Regions from separate parts of the Ramlibacter sp. AN1133 genome, predicted to be linked through region 4. Evidence: predicted binding sites of a transcription regulator. Region 4 holds the regulator's gene; each other region holds the start of a gene.
What was found. The regulator sigma-54, encoded in region 4, starts transcription at its own class of promoters, with help from an activator protein. The targets are predictions, from matches to a motif close to TGGCANGNAANCTGCTTT.

Region 1: nirB (nitrite reductase large subunit NirB) is a predicted target of sigma-54. The motif match lies at 1,987-2,004, and genes of this name have one in related genera.
Region 2: WG923_RS04185 (ammonium transporter) is a predicted target of sigma-54. The motif match lies at 2,046-2,063, and genes of this name have one in related genera.
Region 3: urtA (urea ABC transporter substrate-binding protein) is a predicted target of sigma-54. The motif match lies at 1,953-1,970, and genes of this name have one in related genera.

Annotation. Positions count from the first base shown of each region.
Region 1 is NZ_JBBKTQ010000023.1:7,930-12,135, forward strand. Features, by position in the region: gene WG923_RS24035 (ABC transporter ATP-binding protein) at 1-496, shown strand, start outside; gene WG923_RS24040 (ANTAR domain-containing protein) at 665-1,933, opposite strand; gene nirB (nitrite reductase large subunit NirB) at 2,119-4,206, shown strand, end outside.
Region 2 is NZ_JBBKTQ010000002.1:357,256-361,461, forward strand. Features, by position in the region: gene WG923_RS04180 (RNA recognition motif domain-containing protein) at 123-542, opposite strand; gene WG923_RS04185 (ammonium transporter) at 773-1,975, opposite strand; yybP-ykoY riboswitch at 2,096-2,239, shown strand; gene WG923_RS04190 (TMEM165/GDT1 family protein) at 2,329-2,886, shown strand; gene WG923_RS04195 (formate/nitrite transporter family protein) at 2,860-3,756, opposite strand; gene metX (homoserine O-succinyltransferase MetX) at 3,885-4,206, shown strand, end outside.
Region 3 is NZ_JBBKTQ010000043.1:825-5,030, reverse strand. Features, by position in the region: gene WG923_RS29715 (Bug family tripartite tricarboxylate transporter substrate binding protein) at 1-16, opposite strand, end outside; gene WG923_RS29710 (LysR family transcriptional regulator) at 132-1,088, shown strand; gene WG923_RS29705 (hemerythrin domain-containing protein) at 1,182-1,796, opposite strand; gene urtA (urea ABC transporter substrate-binding protein) at 1,996-3,267, shown strand; gene urtB (urea ABC transporter permease subunit UrtB) at 3,393-4,206, shown strand, end outside.
Region 4 is NZ_JBBKTQ010000037.1:23,677-27,882, reverse strand. Features, by position in the region: gene WG923_RS28710 (thiol:disulfide interchange protein DsbA/DsbL) at 1-406, shown strand, start outside; gene lptA (lipopolysaccharide transport periplasmic protein LptA) at 515-1,174, shown strand; gene lptB (LPS export ABC transporter ATP-binding protein) at 1,174-1,959, shown strand; gene WG923_RS28695 (RNA polymerase factor sigma-54) at 1,976-3,559, shown strand; gene WG923_RS28690 (THUMP domain-containing class I SAM-dependent RNA methyltransferase) at 3,556-4,206, shown strand, end outside.

The DNA.
Region 1 (4,206 bases), on a different contig from region 4:
GGAGTGGATCCTGCACAACCTGGCGATGGTGAACATGTCGCACGCGCTGGACCGGCTGCCTTCGCAGATCTCCGGCGGCATGAAGCAGCGGGTGGGCATCGCCCGCGCGCTGGCGATGGAGCCCAAGGTATTGCTGCTGGACGAACCGTTCGGCGCGCTCGATGCGCTCACCCGGGCGCACCTGCAGGACGAGGTGATCCGCATCCAGTCGGAGCTGGGCAACACGGTCATGATGATCACGCACGACGTCGACGAGGCGGTGCTGATGTCCGATCGCGTGGTGATGATGACCAACGGCCCGTCGGCCACCATCGGCCAGGTCATGGACGTGCCGCTTCAGCGTCCGCGCAACCGCATCGCGCTGGCGGAGGACAAGGTCTACAACCACTGCCGGCAGGAGATCCTGTCCTTCCTGTACGAGAAGCAGCGCAAGGTGGAGCCCATCGCGGCACGCGCGGCGGGCGCCTTCTCGAAAAAGGAAAAGGCCGCCGCTTGATCCCCGCAGCGGGTCGTCAGGGATAGCAAAACCTGACAGCCGGACGCAGAGGACGCGAAGGGTACGCAGAGGACGCAAAAGAAAACCTTTTAAAGTTTTCTTTGTCTTTTTTGCGTCCTCTGCGTACCCTTTGCGTCCTCTGCGTCCGGAAGTCCGTCTTCCCGAACCTCACCCCATCAGCACCTGGATGCTGTGCTGGTACGCCTCCGTCAGCTGGTCGAACAACTCGAACAGTTCCTCGCTCGCCGCCGCCACCTTCATCCGCCCCGCGGGCTTGTCGGCCCCGGGCACGGCGGCGCGCAATTCCTTCCACGCCGTCTCCCCGTGTTCCAGCATCGACCGGATCAGCGGCGTCGACAGCGGGGCCTGTGCCAGCGTGGCCAGCCCCTGCTCGATGTCCGCGGCGGTCTGCGCCATCGCCGGCTCCAGCGCCGCCTTGTCGCTCGCCAGCGCCTGCAGCAGCGCGAGCTTCGCCATCCGCTGCGAGCGCCAGCGCAGGCCGCCCGCCAGGTTGATCACCTGCACCGTCGTGGCCACGCCGGACGACTCCAGCGCCGCCACCAGCGCGTTCGCCTGGGCCAGCACGGTCTCGGCCTGTTCGTCCAGCCGCGGCAGTTCGGCGGCGCGCGGCGTCGCTTCGAGCGATGCGCGCAGGGCGCGCCAGCCTTCCCGCGCGGCGGCGATCAGGTCGCCATAGGTAGCTGCCGACAGGTCGGACTGGAGCGCAGCCAGGTTGTCCTCCACGCGCTGGATGGACTCGCGCATCAGCGCGCCCGCGGCGGCGCCCTCCGTGCGGCTGCAGGCGAGCGCGTACAGCTTCACCAGCCGCTGCGACAGCATGCGCTGCTGCCCCGCCCGGTTGATCGCCTGCGCGACGCGGGACGACTCGATCACCTGGCGCGACACCTGCCCGACCCGCTGGTTGCCCTGCATGGACGCGGTGCGCAGCAACTGGAAGGCCTCTTCCTCGCTCACGTGCTGCGCCCGCATCAGGATGCCCTTGGCCTTGTCGATCCACTTGCGCTCGTCGAGCTTCTCGGACAGCTCCGCGACCTGCGTGCGCAGGCGGCGTTCGTGCGCCTCGCGCGCAAGCGCCAGGTGCACCAGGGCGCGCAGGCGCGCCGGGGCGTAGCCCTGCACCACCCAGGCGTGCACGCCCGCTTCCAGTGCGCGCTGCATCCATTCGACGCCGCCGTCCTGCGTGAAGCACAGCACGGGCGTCGCCTGCTGGGCCTGCAGCGTCGCGACAGCCTGCAGCAGTTCCGAAGTGGGGCGCGTCATCCAGCACACCAGCACGTCGGGCGCGGCGCGCAGCGTTTCGCGCACCAGGTGGGCGCAATCGCCCTCGCCGCGCACCTGGAAACCGGCCGCGGTGAAGTCGGCTGAGAGCGTGGGCGCACCAGGATCGGGCGTGGTCAGGAGGAGGACGGAAGTCACTGCAGGGTCTCGGGAGTCGCTGCAAGCATAGTGCAAGCGCGGCCGGCATCGGCTGGCACGGTCCCTGCAATGAACACGATATCGGGTGCGACGCTGCACCCGGGCCGTGCACCGTACCGCCGGCCGCGCGCACAACGTGGTGTGCTGACCTGTACCCGGAACACAGATCCCAGGAGTCACCACGCATGAAGAAGATGAAGCTCGTGATGATCGGCAACGGCATGGCCGGCGTGCGCACGATCGAGGAACTGCTCAAGATCGCCCCCGAGCTGTACGACATCGCTGTCTTCGGCGCCGAGCCGCACCCCAACTACAACCGCATCCTGCTGTCGCCCGTGCTGGCGGGCGAGCAGACGCTGGACGAGATCGTCCTGAACTCCTGGGAGTGGTACGGGCAGAACCGCATCCGCCTGCACGCCGGCAAGAAGGTGGTGCAGATCGACCGCGTCAAGCGCATCGTGCGCGCCGAGGACGGCACCGAGGAGGAATACGACCGGCTGCTGCTGTGCACCGGCTCCAATCCCTTCATCCTGCCCGTGCCGGGCAAGGACCTCGAAGGCGTGATCGCCTACCGCGACATCGCCGACACCAACGCCATGATCGAGGCGGCGCGCAAGTACAGGAAGGCGGTCGTCATCGGCGGCGGCCTGCTGGGCCTGGAAGCGGCCAACGGCCTGATGAAGCGCGGCATGGACGTGAGCGTGGTCCACGTGATGCCCTGGCTGATGGAGCGCCAGCTCGATGACGTCGCCGGCAAGCTGCTGCAGAAGTCGCTGGAGGGACGCGGCCTGAAGTTCCTGATCGGCGCCCACACCCAGGAACTGGTGGGCGGCGAGGACGGCCGCGTGACCGCCATCAGGTTCAAGGACGGCTCGCAGGCCGACGCCGACCTGGTCGTGATGGCGGTGGGGATCCGCCCCAACACCGAGCTGGCCGAGAAGGCCGGCATCCACTGCAACCGCGGCATCGTCGTGCACGACACGATGCAGACCGTGACGGATGCGCGCGTGTACTCGGTGGGCGAATGCGCGGCGCACCGCGGCATCGCCTACGGCCTGGTGGCGCCCCTGTTCGAGCAGGCCAAGGTCGCGGCCAACCACCTGGCGCAGTTCGGCATCGGCCGCTACACCGGCTCGCTCACCTCCACCAAGCTGAAGGTCACGGGCATCGACCTGTTCTCCGCCGGCGACTTCATGGGCGGCGAGGGCACCGAGGAGATCGTGATGAGCGATCCCACCGGCGGCGTCTACAAGAAGCTGGTGATCCGGGACGACAAGCTGGTGGGCGCCTGCCTCTACGGCGACACGGTGGACGGCAGCTACTACTTCAAGCTGCTGCGCGAGGGCCGCAAGATCGCCGACATCCGCGACAAGCTGATGTTCGGCGAATCGAACCTCGGCGACGCCGGCCACCAGGGCCAGAACAAGGCCGCCTGCATGTCCGACGGCGACGAGGTCTGCGGCTGCAACGGCGTGACCAAGGGCACGATCTGCAAGTCCATCAAGGAAAAGGGCCTGTTCACGCTGGACGAGGTGCGCAAGCACACCAAGGCCAGCGCCTCCTGCGGCTCCTGCACCGGCCTGGTCGAACAGATCATCATGTTCACCGCCGGCGGCGACTACTCCGCGGCGCCCAAGAAGAAGGCGATGTGCGGCTGCACCGACCACAGCCACCAGGAAGTGCGTGACGCCATCCGCAACAACAGGCTGGTGACGATCGCCGACACGATGAAGTTCATGGAGTGGCGCACGCCGAACGGCTGCTCCTCCTGCCGCCCGGCGCTGAACTACTACCTGATCTCCACCTGGCCCAAGGAGGCGAAGGACGATCCGCAGTCGCGCTACATCAACGAGCGCAGCCACGCGAACATCCAGAAGGACGGCACCTACTCGGTGATTCCGCGCATGTGGGGCGGCGAGACCACCGCTTCCGAGCTGCGCCGCATCGCGGACGTGGTGGACAAGTACCAGATCCCGACGGTGAAGGTCACCGGCGGCCAGCGCATCGACCTGCTGGGCGTGAAGAAGGAGGACCTGCGCAATGTCTGGCAAGACCTCGGCATGCCTTCGGGCCATGCGTACGCGAAGGCGCTGCGCACGGTCAAGACCTGCGTCGGCAGCGAGTGGTGCCGCTTCGGCACCCAGGACTCCACCCAGATGGGCAAGGACCTGGAGCGGGCGCTGTGGCGCATGTACGCGCCGCACAAGGTGAAGCTCGCCGTCTCCGGCTGCCCGCGCAACTGCGCCGAATCGGGGATCAAGGACGTGGGCGTG
Region 2 (4,206 bases), on a different contig from region 4:
GGGTGGCAAGGGGGCGAAACCGGGGGCGCGGCAAAAAAGGAACGATGGTGCCGCAGGCGCGCCACCATGCAAAAAGGGCCCGTAGGCCCTTTGTTGGATTGCGAGGACTCGCGTCCGTGCGTTCAGTAACGGTCGCGGCCACCGCCGCCGCCGCCGTAGCCGCCACCACCGCCGCCGCCTTCACGGCGACCGCCGCCGAAGCCGCCACCGCCGCCGCCACCACCGAAGCCGCCGCCACCGCCGCCCGAACGGCCACCGCCGCCGAAACCGCCGCCGCCGCCACCGGAGCGGGGCTCCATCGGACGGGCTTCGTTCACCACGAGGCCACGGCCGCCGATCTGCTGGCCGTTCATGCCCTGGATCGCGGCTTGCGCCTCGGCGGCGCTGCCCATTTCGACAAAGCCGAAGCCCTTGGAACGGCCGGTGTCGCGCTCCATCATGACCTTGGCGCTGGAGACCGCGCCGTACTGGCTGAAGGCCTGCTGGAGGTCGTCATCGCGGTAGGAATAGGGGAGGTTCCCCACGTAAAGCTTGTTGCCCATTCAAGGACTCCTGAGAAAAGAAACGCTGCAAAGCGATGGAGTCCGCAAACGCAATCAACAACCACGCGAGACCGACAAACACCGCATACTCGTGCGCCCATTCGCGGACGCACGGCGGCCATTATGCGCTGGGTTTGGCTTTGTGTGCTTCGGGGATGCCCCGGAAGCCCCGCCGCCGTGTCACCTGCGGCGCCCGCGCGACACCTGAGGCACCCTTTCCCCCCCCAGCGTCACCAGTTCGGCTCGCGCTCGGGCGTCGAGCCGATCTTGTGGATCGCGAGGTCGGCGCCCTGGAATTCCTCTTCGGGCGACAGCCGCAGGCCCATCACGGCCTTGAGGAGGCCGTACAGGACGAAGCTGGCGACCAGCGCCCACGCCACGCCGATGAGGCTGCCGATCAACTGCGCTCCCAGGTTCACGCCGCCGAGCCCGGCAAAGGCCTTGGTGCCGAAGATGCCGCAGGCGATGCCGCCCCACAGCCCGCACAGGCCGTGCAGCGGCCACACACCGAGCACGTCGTCGATCTTCCAGCGGTTCTGGGTCAGCGTGAACATGCCGACGAAGATGGCGCCCGCGATGCCGCCGACCGCGAGCGCACCGAGCGGATGCATCACGTCGCTGCCGGCGCACACGGCCACCAGCCCCGCCAGCGGGCCGTTGTGCACGAAGCCGGGGTCGTTGCGCCCCAGCAGCAGGGCGGCCAGCGTGCCACCCACCATGGCCAGCAGCGAATTGACGGCGACCAGGCCGGACACCTTGTCGATCGTCTGCGCGCTCATGACGTTGAAGCCGAACCAGCCCACCGTGAGCACCCAGGCGCCGAGCGCCAGGAAGGGAATGTTCGAGGGCGGATGCGCCGAGATCCCGCCGTCCTTGCGGTAGCGGTTGGCGCGCGCGCCCAGCAGGATCACCGCCGGCAGGGCCAGCCAGCCGCCCACGGCGTGCACGACGATCGAGCCGGCGAAGTCGTGGAATTCCTGCCCGGTGAGCGACTTGATCCAGCCCTGGACGCCGAAGCGCTGGTTCCAGGCGATGCCCTCGAACACCGGGTAGATCACGCCCACGATCACGGCGGTGGCGATCAGCTGCGGGCCGAAGCGCGCGCGCTCGGCGATGCCGCCGGAGATGATCGCGGGGATGGCCGCGGCGAAGGTGAGCAGGAAGAAGAACTTCACCAGCTCGTAGCCGCTCCTGGCCACCAGCTCGTCGGCGCCGACCAGGAAGCTGGTGCCGTAGGCGATGACGTAGCCCACCAGGAAATACGCGATCGTCGAGACGGAGAAGTCGACCAGGATCTTGACCAGCGCATTGACCTGGTTCTTCTTGCGCACGGTGCCCAGCTCGAGGAAGGCGAACCCCGAATGCATCGCGAGAACCAGGATGGCGCCCAGCAGGATGAACAGGACGTCCGAGCCCTGTTTTAGTGCTTCCATTGTTTCCTCTTTGGATGAAATGCTTCGTTGTGGTGCGTTTTGGCCTGTTCTTCGGCCTGTGCACCAAACTAAAGCAATAACTGAGCCATCCACGTGCATGAGCAGATGCACGTACAATGCGCACCAGTCATTGGGGAGTAGCCTCCCTTCATCCTCGAAAGGGGCTGGCGTCAACAGACTTGGAACCCCGCGTTCCATGGCGCCCGCGATCCGAGAGGGCACCCCGCAAAAGGGCTGAAGCCTTTTCCCGGGGACCCCGCATTTGGCGAGACCTTTGACTGCGCAGCCTCCGTTTTGGCCGGGGATGCCGCGCAGTCAATGGTGCGTGTTCGCCGGCCGGAGCCTCTTCTCGCATGGAAGCCTTCCTCGTCTCCACCGGTATCGTCGCGCTCGCTGAAATGGGCGACAAGACGCAGCTGCTCTCGCTCGTCCTCGCCGCCCGCTTCCGCAAGCCCTGGCCCATCGTGCTGGGCATCTTCGTCGCCACCATCGTCAACCATGCGCTGGCCGGCGCGCTGGGCAGCTGGGTCACGACGGCGCTCGGCCCCGACGTGCTGCGCTGGGTGCTGGGCGGCTCCTTCATCGCCATGGCGCTCTGGATGCTGATTCCCGACAAGCTCGACGACGACGCGGCCGACAGCGCGCCGAAGTACGGCGTGTTCGTGACGACCGTCGTCGCCTTCTTCCTGGCGGAGATGGGCGACAAGACGCAGGTCGCCACGGTGATGCTGGCCGCTCGCTTCGACGCCTGGGCCGCGGTGGTGGCCGGCACCACGCTGGGCATGATCCTCGCCAACGCGCCGGTGGTGTGGTTCGGCGACGCGATCACCCGCAAGGTCCCGATCCGCGCCGTGCACGTGGTCGGCGCGATCGTGTTCCTGGTGCTAGGGGTGCTGGCCCTCCTGCGCTGACCCGTCTTCCTCCCTCCCCCTGCGGGGGAGGGCCGGGGTGGGGGCGCTCCCCGCGCCCTGCCCCTCCGCCGCGCGCCGATAGATGACGTGATACACGAGCCCCACCAGCACGCTCCCGCCCACCAGGTTCCCCGCGATCACCACGCCGAGGTTCGCCACCATCCCCGCCCACGTCACCGCCGGCGCCGCCCCGGTCTCCTGCACCAGCATCGCCAGCGGCATCAGGTACATGTTGGCGATGCTGTGCTCGAAGCCCGCGGCCACGAAGGCCATCACCGGGAAGATCACCGCCACCGTCTTGTCGACCACGCTGCGGCCGGCCATCGCCATCCACACGGCCATGCACACCAGCACGTTGCACAGCATGCCGCGCAGGAAGGCCTCGTGCACCGGCAGTTGCTGCTTGGCCAGCGCAATGCGCACGACGGTGCGGCCGATGGCGCCCGCGCCCATCGCCGTGTGCCCGCTCGCGTAAACCACCAGCGCCAGTCCCGCGGCGCCGACGAAATTCGCGCAGCACACCAGCACCCAGTTGCGCAGCACCTCGGGCGTGCCGATGCGGCCGTCGGCCCAGGCCATGGCCAGCAGGTTGTTGCCGGTGAACAGTTCCGCGCCGGCGACGGTGACGAGCACCAGCCCGAGCGAGAAGACGAGGCCGCCGACGACCTGCGAGGCGGCCAGGCCCAAGGTGGCATCGGCGCGCACGATCACGTACAGCATCGAGCCCAGGCCGATGAAGGCGCCGGCCAGCACGCCGAGCATCAGCAGCGGCAGCGTCGCCATGCGCGCCTTGGCGACGCCGACCGTCTCGACCCGGCGGGCGATCTCGGCGGGCGCATAGGCGTCGAAGCCATGCAGTTCGGTCGGCATCGCGCGTCCTCCCCGTGCACCGTATACTAGGCAAGCGCCGATTTGCCTCGCTTGCGGGCGCTCAATAAATGCCGCTAAAGAAGGCCGGAACCCGGCCCGCTTCAGCGGGGCCGGGTTTTTCGTTTGCAATGTCCTTCATCGCCACGCCCCAGTCCATGCAGTTCGAAGCGCCGCTTGCGCTGCAAAGCGGCGCCTCGATCCGCGGCTACTCGCTCGCCTACGAGACCTACGGCACGCTCAACGCCGAGCGCAGCAACGCCGTCCTGATCTGCCACGCGCTCAATGCCTCGCACCATGTCGCGGGCGTGTACGCGGGCCAGGAGAAATCGGAAGGCTGGTGGGACACCATGATCGGCCCCGGCAAGCCCGTGGACACCGACCGCTTCTTCGTGATCGGCGTGAACAACCTCGGCTCCTGCTTCGGCTCCACCGGCCCGATGCACGTGAACC
Region 3 (4,206 bases), on a different contig from region 4:
GGTTCGGGAAGGGCATTCTTGTCTCCTGCAGGCGCGGGCCGGGCCGCGCTCGAAGAGCAGCCTAAGAGCTCCACCCATTCCCGGCCAATGAATTTCCCTGAATAATCCATATCCATTCGGATATCTCAACCGTGCCCAAACCCCTGACGGACGCCGCCCTGCTGATGCGGCTGCGCACCCGGCAATTGCTGCTGCTGGAGGCGCTCGGGCGCGAACACAACCTGGGACGCGCCGCGACCGCCCTCGGCATGAGCCAGCCGGCGGCCACGCGGCTGCTGCAGCAGGCCGAGGACACCGTGGGCGTGCCGCTCTTCACCCGGCTGGCCCGTGGCATGGAGCCCACGCCCAGCGGCGAGATCCTGGTGCGCTTCGCGCGCCAGTCGCTGGTGGACTTCCGCTTCGCGCGCGAGCAGATGGCGGCGCTGCAGTCCGGCCTGCGCGGCCGGCTGCGCCTGGGCAGCGTGCCCGGCGCGCTGCCGCAGCTGCTGGGGCCGGTGCTGGCGGAATACAAGGCGCGGCATCCGCGCGTCGCGGTGTCGGTGCTGGTGGAGACCAGCGACGTGATGCTCGGCCTGCTGGAGCGCGGCGAGGTCGACCTGGTGCTGGGCCGGCCCACCGAGCGGCACTACGACGACGAACTGGAGATCGAGCAGCTGCTGGCGGAAAACCAGGTGGTGGTGGCGCGCTCGGGCCATCCGCTGCTGCAGCAGCAGGGCGAGCCGGCGCTCGCGGACCTGGTGCGCTGGCCCTGGGTGCTGCAGCCGCCGGGCGCCCCGCAGCGCAACCGTTTCGAAGCTGCGCTGGCCGAGGCGGGGCTGCACGTGCGCCTGGACATCACCGAGACGGCGTCCACCGTGGCGACCACGGTGCTGCTGGAGGCGAGCGACATGCTGGCGATCATGCCGGCGTCGCTGGCGGCGCACTACGCGCGGCTGGGGGTGCTGCAGGTGGTGCCGGTGGAACTGCCCCTGCAGGTGCCGCCGATCCACCTGGTGATGCGCCGGCAGCGGGAGCTGTCGCCGGCGGCGCTGGGGTTCCTGGAGGTGTTGCGGGCGCGGGTGAACGCGGGTCCGCCGGCGGCGCTGTAGGCTGGCGGTGAGCCGCGGAGCGCGCGAACCGCAGCGCTGTGTGCAAGCGCTGGGGTTTCGCTATCGCTCCACCGCCAGCCTACGGAAGGCCGATCAAACCGCCCGCGAGAACCGTGCCCGCGCCGCCGCCAGCCGGTCGGCGTACTTGCCGCGCGTGAGCAGGTACGCCCCCGCCAGCACCATGCTGCCCATGCCGACGATCGAGCCTGCGTGCATCGAGCGGGCCATGCTGCTGGCCATCTCCGGCGTGCGCGGCGCGGCCAGCTCCAGCCGGCGCTTGGTCATGCGCGCGCCCAGCTCGGACAGCTGGTCGGGGATCAGCCGCTCCGCCGCCGGCAGCAGCAGCGTTTCCTCGTCGGCCACGTGGTGCATCACATGCCGCATCAGCCCGAAGAAGGTGTCGTCGAACGCCGGGTCGTTGACCGGCATGTTGCGCAGGCGCGAGATCAGGCCGCGCATCTCGTCGTGCTCGGGCGTGCTCTTGCGCAGGACCTCGCTGTCGAACACCAGGCGCATGGCCGGATAGAAGATCTCCTCCTCCAGCTGCGCGTGGATCTCGATGGCCAGGCACACGTTGTCGGCCAGGCCGCGCTTCTGCCGCTCCGAGGAGCCGATCTCGTACTGGTGGAAGGCGGTCAGCACGTGCGTGTGGTCCAGCCGGATCATGTTCGTGATGCTGGGGGAAAGCTGGGACAGCAGGGAAGCCATGGTGGGAGCTCGGGTTGGCGGCGTTGCCCTGATTGAGCCGTGGCGGCGCGCCCGCCGCTGTCGGACGGCAGCGGGGACGCGTGTCGGCGCGGTGAAGCGCAGAGCCTGCCCCGGCCGTACGCCATGTGTCGTACAGACCTTCCGGAGGGCGCTCCCTAGCATGGACTCCGCTTTCCCAACAACGTCCCGGAGTTCACCCATGCAACGTCGCTTCACCCTGCAAGCCCTCACCGCCGCCGTGGCCCTGGCCGCCGCCGGCGCGCCCGCCTTCGCCGCCGATACCATCAAGGTCGGCATCCTGCACAGCCTGTCCGGCACCATGGCCATCTCGGAAACCGTGCTGAAGGACACGGCCCTGATGGCGATCGAGGAGATCAACGCCAAGGGCGGTGTGCTGGGCAGGAAGCTGGAGCCGGTGGTGGTGGACCCGGCCTCCAACTGGCCGCTGTTCGCCGAGAAGACCAAGCAGCTGCTGACGCAGGACAAGGTGGCCGTGATCTTCGGCTGCTGGACCTCGGTGAGCCGCAAGTCGGTGCTGCCGGTGGTCGAGGAACTGAACGGCCTGCTGTTCTATCCCGTGCAGTACGAGGGCGAGGAGCTGTCGAAGAACGTGTTCTACACGGGCGCGGCGCCGAACCAGCAGGCGATCCCGGCCGTCGAGTACCTCATGAGCAAGGAAGGCGGCGGCGCCAAGCGCTTCGTGCTGCTCGGCACCGACTACGTTTATCCGCGCACCACCAACAAGATCCTGCGCTCGTTCCTGAAGTCCAAGGGGGTCGCCGAGGCAGACATCATGGAGGAGTACACGCCCTTCGGCCACAGCGACTACCAGACCATCATCCAGAAGGTCAAGAAGTTCGCCGGCGAAGGCAAGAAGACGGCGGTGATCTCCACGATCAACGGCGACTCCAACGTGCCCTTCTACAAGGAACTGGGCAACGCCGGCCTGAAGGCCAAGGACGTGCCGGTGGTGGCCTTCTCGGTGGGCGAGGAGGAACTGCGCGGCGTCGACGCCAAGCCGCTGGTGGGGCACCTGGCCGCCTGGAACTACTTCATGTCCGTGAAGAACCCGACCAACACGGAGTTCACCAGGAAGTGGGGCGACTACGCCAAGGCGAAGAACATCCCCGGCCACAAGGACAAGCCGCTGACCAACGACCCGATGGAGGCGACCTACATCGGCGTGTACATGTGGAAGCAGGCGGTGGAGAAGGCCAAGTCCACCGACGTCGACAAGGTGATCGCGGCGATGGGCGGCCAGACCTTCAAGGCGCCCTCGGGCTTCACGGCCAAGATGGACGAGAAGAACCACCACCTGCACAAGCCGGTGTTCATCGGCGAAGTGAAGTCCGACGGCCAGTTCAACGTGGTGTGGAAGACGCCCGGCCCGGTCAAGGCCAAGCCGTGGTCTCCCTTCATCGAAGGCAACGACAAGAAGAAGGACGAGCCGGACGGCAAGTCGAAACTCTGACGGCGGACTTCCTCCCTCTCCCCTCGGGGAGAGGGTTGGGGTGAGGGGCGCGCGCCCCGCCACCCTCGCCCCAGCCCTCTCCCGCACGCGGGGGAGGGAGCCTGCAAGCGTCACCACGTTGCCCCATGCTTCATAGAATCCTCCTCGCGTGCGCGCTGCTCGCATCCACGGCCGGCCACGCCCTGACGGCCGATGAGGCCAAGGCGCTGGCCATCGGCGAATCCGACGCGCGCATCGAGGCGCTGAACAAGGCCGTAGCCGCGGCCGACGAGAAGACGGCCGCCTTCCTCCAGGCGCTGGCCGACGACGCGGTGAAGACCGCCGGCGGCGCCGTGTTCGTCGTGCGCGACGACAAGGCCACCGATCCCGTCACCGGCGCGGCGCTGGCGCTGCCCGCCGATGCCGAGGACGTCATCAACAACAACCGCATGCGCGGCGAGCTCGATACCGCGCTGGCCGCGCTCAAGCTGTTCTCGAAGGACGACAAGCTGCGCGCCGCCGCCGTCGCCGAACTGCAGAAGGATCCCGACGAATCGCGGCTGCCGCTGATCGAGAAGGCCTTCGCCGCCGAAACGAACGCGGCGATCCGCGACCAGCTCGCGCTGGTGCGCGCGGCCACGCTCCTTTCCAGCAGCGATCCGGCCCGCCGCGTCGAAGCGGCGCAGCAGCTCGCCGCCAGCCGCACCGCCGCCACGCGCGGCCTGCTGCTGCAGCGGCTGCAATCCGAGGCCGACCCGCGGGTGAAGGCGGCGCTGCAGGCCTCCGTGCGCAGCCTCGACGCCTCGCTGGTGTGGAGCGAGCGGGCCGCGGCCGTGTTCTCCGGCATCAGCCTGGGCTCCATCCTGCTGCTGGTCGCCCTGGGCCTGGCGATCACCTACGGCCTGATGGGCGTGATCAACATGGCGCACGGCGAGCTGATGATGATCGGCGCCTACGCCA
Region 4 (4,206 bases):
GGACGTCTACTTCCACCGCGTCCCGGTGGCCTTCCGCGACGACTTCGTGCCGCAGCAGCGCCTGTACTACGCGCTGGAAACCATGGGCAAGGTCGACGAGGTGCACGCCAAGGTCTTCGACGAGATCCACAACAAGCGCCAGCCGACCAACCGGGAAGACCTGATCCTGGCCTTCGTCGAGAAGAACGGCGTCGACCGCGCCAGGTTCCAGGAGATCTACAACTCCTTCTCGGTGCAGGCCAAGGCGCGCCGCGCCAAGCAGCTGCAGGACCAGTACGAAGTGCAGGGCGTGCCCTCCATGGGCGTGGCCGGCCGCTACATCACCGACGGCGACATGGCCGGCAACATGGACCGCGTCCTGCAGGTCGTGGACTATCTCGTGGCCGAAGCCCGCAAGTCCAAGTAAAAAGACACGCCAGCCCGCCCCGGCGGGTGTTGCCGGTCGTCGAAAGAGCCCGCGCATGCGGGCTTTTTCGTCTCGGATGGATACAATCGCAGCAAGATTCGTGCCTCTATGAAGAACAAGACCGCCAGCCTCACGCTTGCACTCCTCCTCGGCCTCGCCGGCATGGCGCCGGCCGGTGCCGAGCGCGCGGACCGCAACAAGCCCATGAACGTCGAGGCGGATTCGCTGCGCTACGACGACCTCCAGCAGACGAGCATCTTCACGGGCAAGGTGGTGGTGACCAAGGGCACCATCATCATCCGCGGCGCCAAGATGGTCGTGAAGCAGGACCCCGAGGGCTTCCAGTTCGGCACCGTCACGGCCGAGGCAGGCAAGCAGGCCTACTTCAAGCAGAAGCGCGACGGCGTCGACGAGTACATCGAGGGCGAGGCGGAGACCATCGAATACGACGGCAAGGCCGACAAGGTGAAGTTCATCGGCCGCGCCGAGATGCGGCGCCTGCGCGGCGCCACCATCAACGACGAGACCAGCGGCTCCGTGATCACCTACGACAACACCAACGACCAGTTCACGGTGGAAGGCGGCGCCTCGGCAGGCGGGACGCCGTCCAACCCGGGCGGCCGCGTGCGCGCCACGCTGGCGCCGCGGGCCGCGGCCTCGGGCCCGGCCGCTGGAGGCGCCCGGGCCACGCCCACGTTGCCGGCGCCGCAGCCGGCCGCATCCGCGCGCCTGCGCTCTTCCACGGCCCTGCCGCCGGAGACCCGTTGATGGGCGACGCCGAGACGGTCGAGATCGAGGCGCCGGTGGAGGTCGCCAGCCGGCTGGAAGTGCGCCACCTGCGCAAGTCCTACGGCGGCCGCACCGTGGTGCAGGACGTCTCGCTGGCGGTCGACAACGGCGAGGTGGTCGGACTGCTCGGGCCCAACGGCGCCGGCAAGACGACCTCCTTCTACATGATCGTGGGGTTGGTGCGCGCCGACGGCGGCGAGATCTCGATCGACGGAAAGTCGGTGGAGCACATGCCGATCCACCGCCGCTCGCGCCTGGGCCTGTCGTACCTGCCGCAGGAGGCCTCGATCTTCCGCAAGCTCAGCGTCGCCGAAAACGTGCGCGCGGTGCTGGAACTGCAGCGCGGCCCGGACGGCAAGGCGCTGCCCTCGGCGGAGATCGAGCGGCGCCTGACAAGCCTGCTGCAGGACCTGCGGGTGGACCACCTGCGCGACTCGCCGGCGCCGGCCCTGTCGGGCGGCGAGCGGCGGCGGGTCGAGATCGCGCGCGCGCTGGCGACGCAACCGAGGTTCATCCTGCTGGACGAACCCTTCGCCGGGATCGACCCGATCGCGGTGATCGAGATCCAGCGCATCATCAGTTTCCTGAAGTCACGCGGGATCGGTGTCCTGATCACCGACCACAACGTGCGGGAAACCCTGGGCATTTGCGACCACGCCTACATCATCAGCGAGGGACGGGTGCTCGCCCAGGGCACGCCGGCTGATATCGTGAACAACGCGGACGTGCGCCGGGTGTACCTGGGCGAACACTTCCGCATGTGAGGGAGCGGGGCTAAAAATGAAGCAGGGACTGGCACTTCGTGTCTCCCAGCATCTGGCGTTGACACCGCAGCTGCAGCAGTCGATCCGGCTGCTGCAGCTGTCCACCCTGGAGTTGGGGCAGGAAATCCAGCAGATGCTGGACGAGAACCCCTTCCTGGACGTGCAGGGCGAGGATGCCGCGGAGGACTTCGGCATTGCCGCGGCCGACCAGCGGCCGGCGGCGGACGAACCCGAGACCGGCTTCGAGGGCAATGTCGGGCCGCAGGAGATCGCGACCACTTCGTCGACTTCCACCGCCTCGGAGGCGGAGCCGGAGGCCGCCGAGTTCGCCGGCGCCGAAAGCGAGCCGAACTGGGAAGGCGACGGCAGCACCGAAACCGTGCCGGACGACGGCGAATGGGGCGGCGAGGCGCCGGCGGCCAAGCGCAACAACGGCGGCGAGGACGACGAAGTCGACGCCACCGACCTGGCGCGCGGCGTCGAATCGCTGCAGTCCTGGCTGCACCGGCAGGCGCTGTCGCTGCGCCTGGGCGAGGAAGACCGCATGGCGCTGCGCTTCCTGATCGAATCGCTCAACGACGACGGCTACCTCGAGGAGCCGCTGGAGGAACTGGCCGCGGGGCTGGCGCCCGACGACCTGGAGCAGCAGGAAGAACTGGTGCACCGCTTCACGGTGGCGCTGCGCCTGCTGCAGACGCTCGACCCGGCGGGCGTGGGTGCGCGCAACCTCGCCGAATGCCTCACGCTGCAGCTCAAGGCGATGCAGCAGAACGAGGAAGACGACGACATCGCGGCCTGCGCCGCCGCCATCAAGATCTGCCAGCAGTCGATCGACCTGCTGGCCAAGCGCGACATCAAGCGGCTGGCGCAGATGTGCGGCGAGTCGGAAGCCAACGTGCGTTCGGCCATCGGCCTCATCACGCGGCTGGAGCCCAAGCCGGGCCGGCGCTTCATCGACGTCGAGCGCAACATCGTCATCCCGGACGTGCTCGTCACCCAGATCGGCAAGGGCTCGCGCGCCAACTTCCGGGTGCAGCTCAATCCCGACGTGATGCCGCGCCTGCGCGTGCACGACGTGTATGCCGGCGCGCTCAAGGCGCACAAGGGCGAGGGCCACCAGGCGCTGCAGCAGCGGCTGCAGGAGGCGCGCTGGTTCATCAAGAACATCCAGCAGCGCTTCGACACGATCCTGCGCGTGTCCACCGCCATCGTGGAGCGCCAGCGCAATTTCTTCATCCACGGCGAGCTCGCCATGCGGCCGCTGGTGCTGCGCGAGATCGCGGACGAACTGGGCCTGCACGAATCCACCATCTCGCGCGTGACCACGGCCAAGTACATGTCCACGCCCTTCGGCACCTTCGAGCTGAAGTACTTCTTCGGCTCGGCGCTCGGCACCGAGACCGGCGGCAATGCCTCGAGCACCGCGGTGCGCGCGCTGATCAAGCAGTTCGTGGCGGCGGAGAGCACGAAGAAGCCGCTGTCGGACAGCCAGATCTCCGAGATGCTCAAGGAGCAGGGCATCGAGTGCGCCCGCCGCACGGTGGCCAAGTACCGCGAGGCGCTGCGCATCGCGCCCGCCAACCTGCGCAAGGCCCTGTGACCGATACCTTCTCGCTGTTCCTGCCCTGCGCGGCCGGAGTCGAAACCTGGCTGGCCGAAGAAGTGGCGCGCATCCTGGGCATTCCTCCCTCCCCCTCCGAGGGAGGGCAGGGGTGGGGGCGCTCCGACCTGCGCGTCTCCCGCGGCGGCATCCAGGTGACCGCCGCCTGGCCCGACGTGATGCGCCTGAACCTGCACAGCCGCCTCACCCAGCGCGTGCTGGTGCAGCTCGCCCACCTGCCCTACCGCGCCGAGCAGGACCTCTACGAGGCCGCTTCCGCCATCCCCTGGGAAGACTGGTTCACCCCGCGCGAGAGCTTCAAGATCGAACTGACCTCGCAGCACAGCCCGCTCAAGAGCCTGAACTTCGCGGCGCTGCGCATCAAGGACGCCGTGGCCGACCGCTTCCGCAACCGCGGCGGCGTGCGGCCCGACGTCGACACGCAGCGGCCGGCGGTGCGCATCTTCGGCCACCTCGCGGCCGAGGCCTTCACGCTGTACATCGACACCTCCGGCGAGCCGCTGTTCAAGCGCGGCTGGCGCGAGGACAAGGGCGAGGCGCCGCTGAAGGAAACCCTCGCGGCGGCGATGCTCGCCGCCAGCGGCTGGGACGCGACGGTGCCGCTGTACGACCCCTGCTGCGGCAGC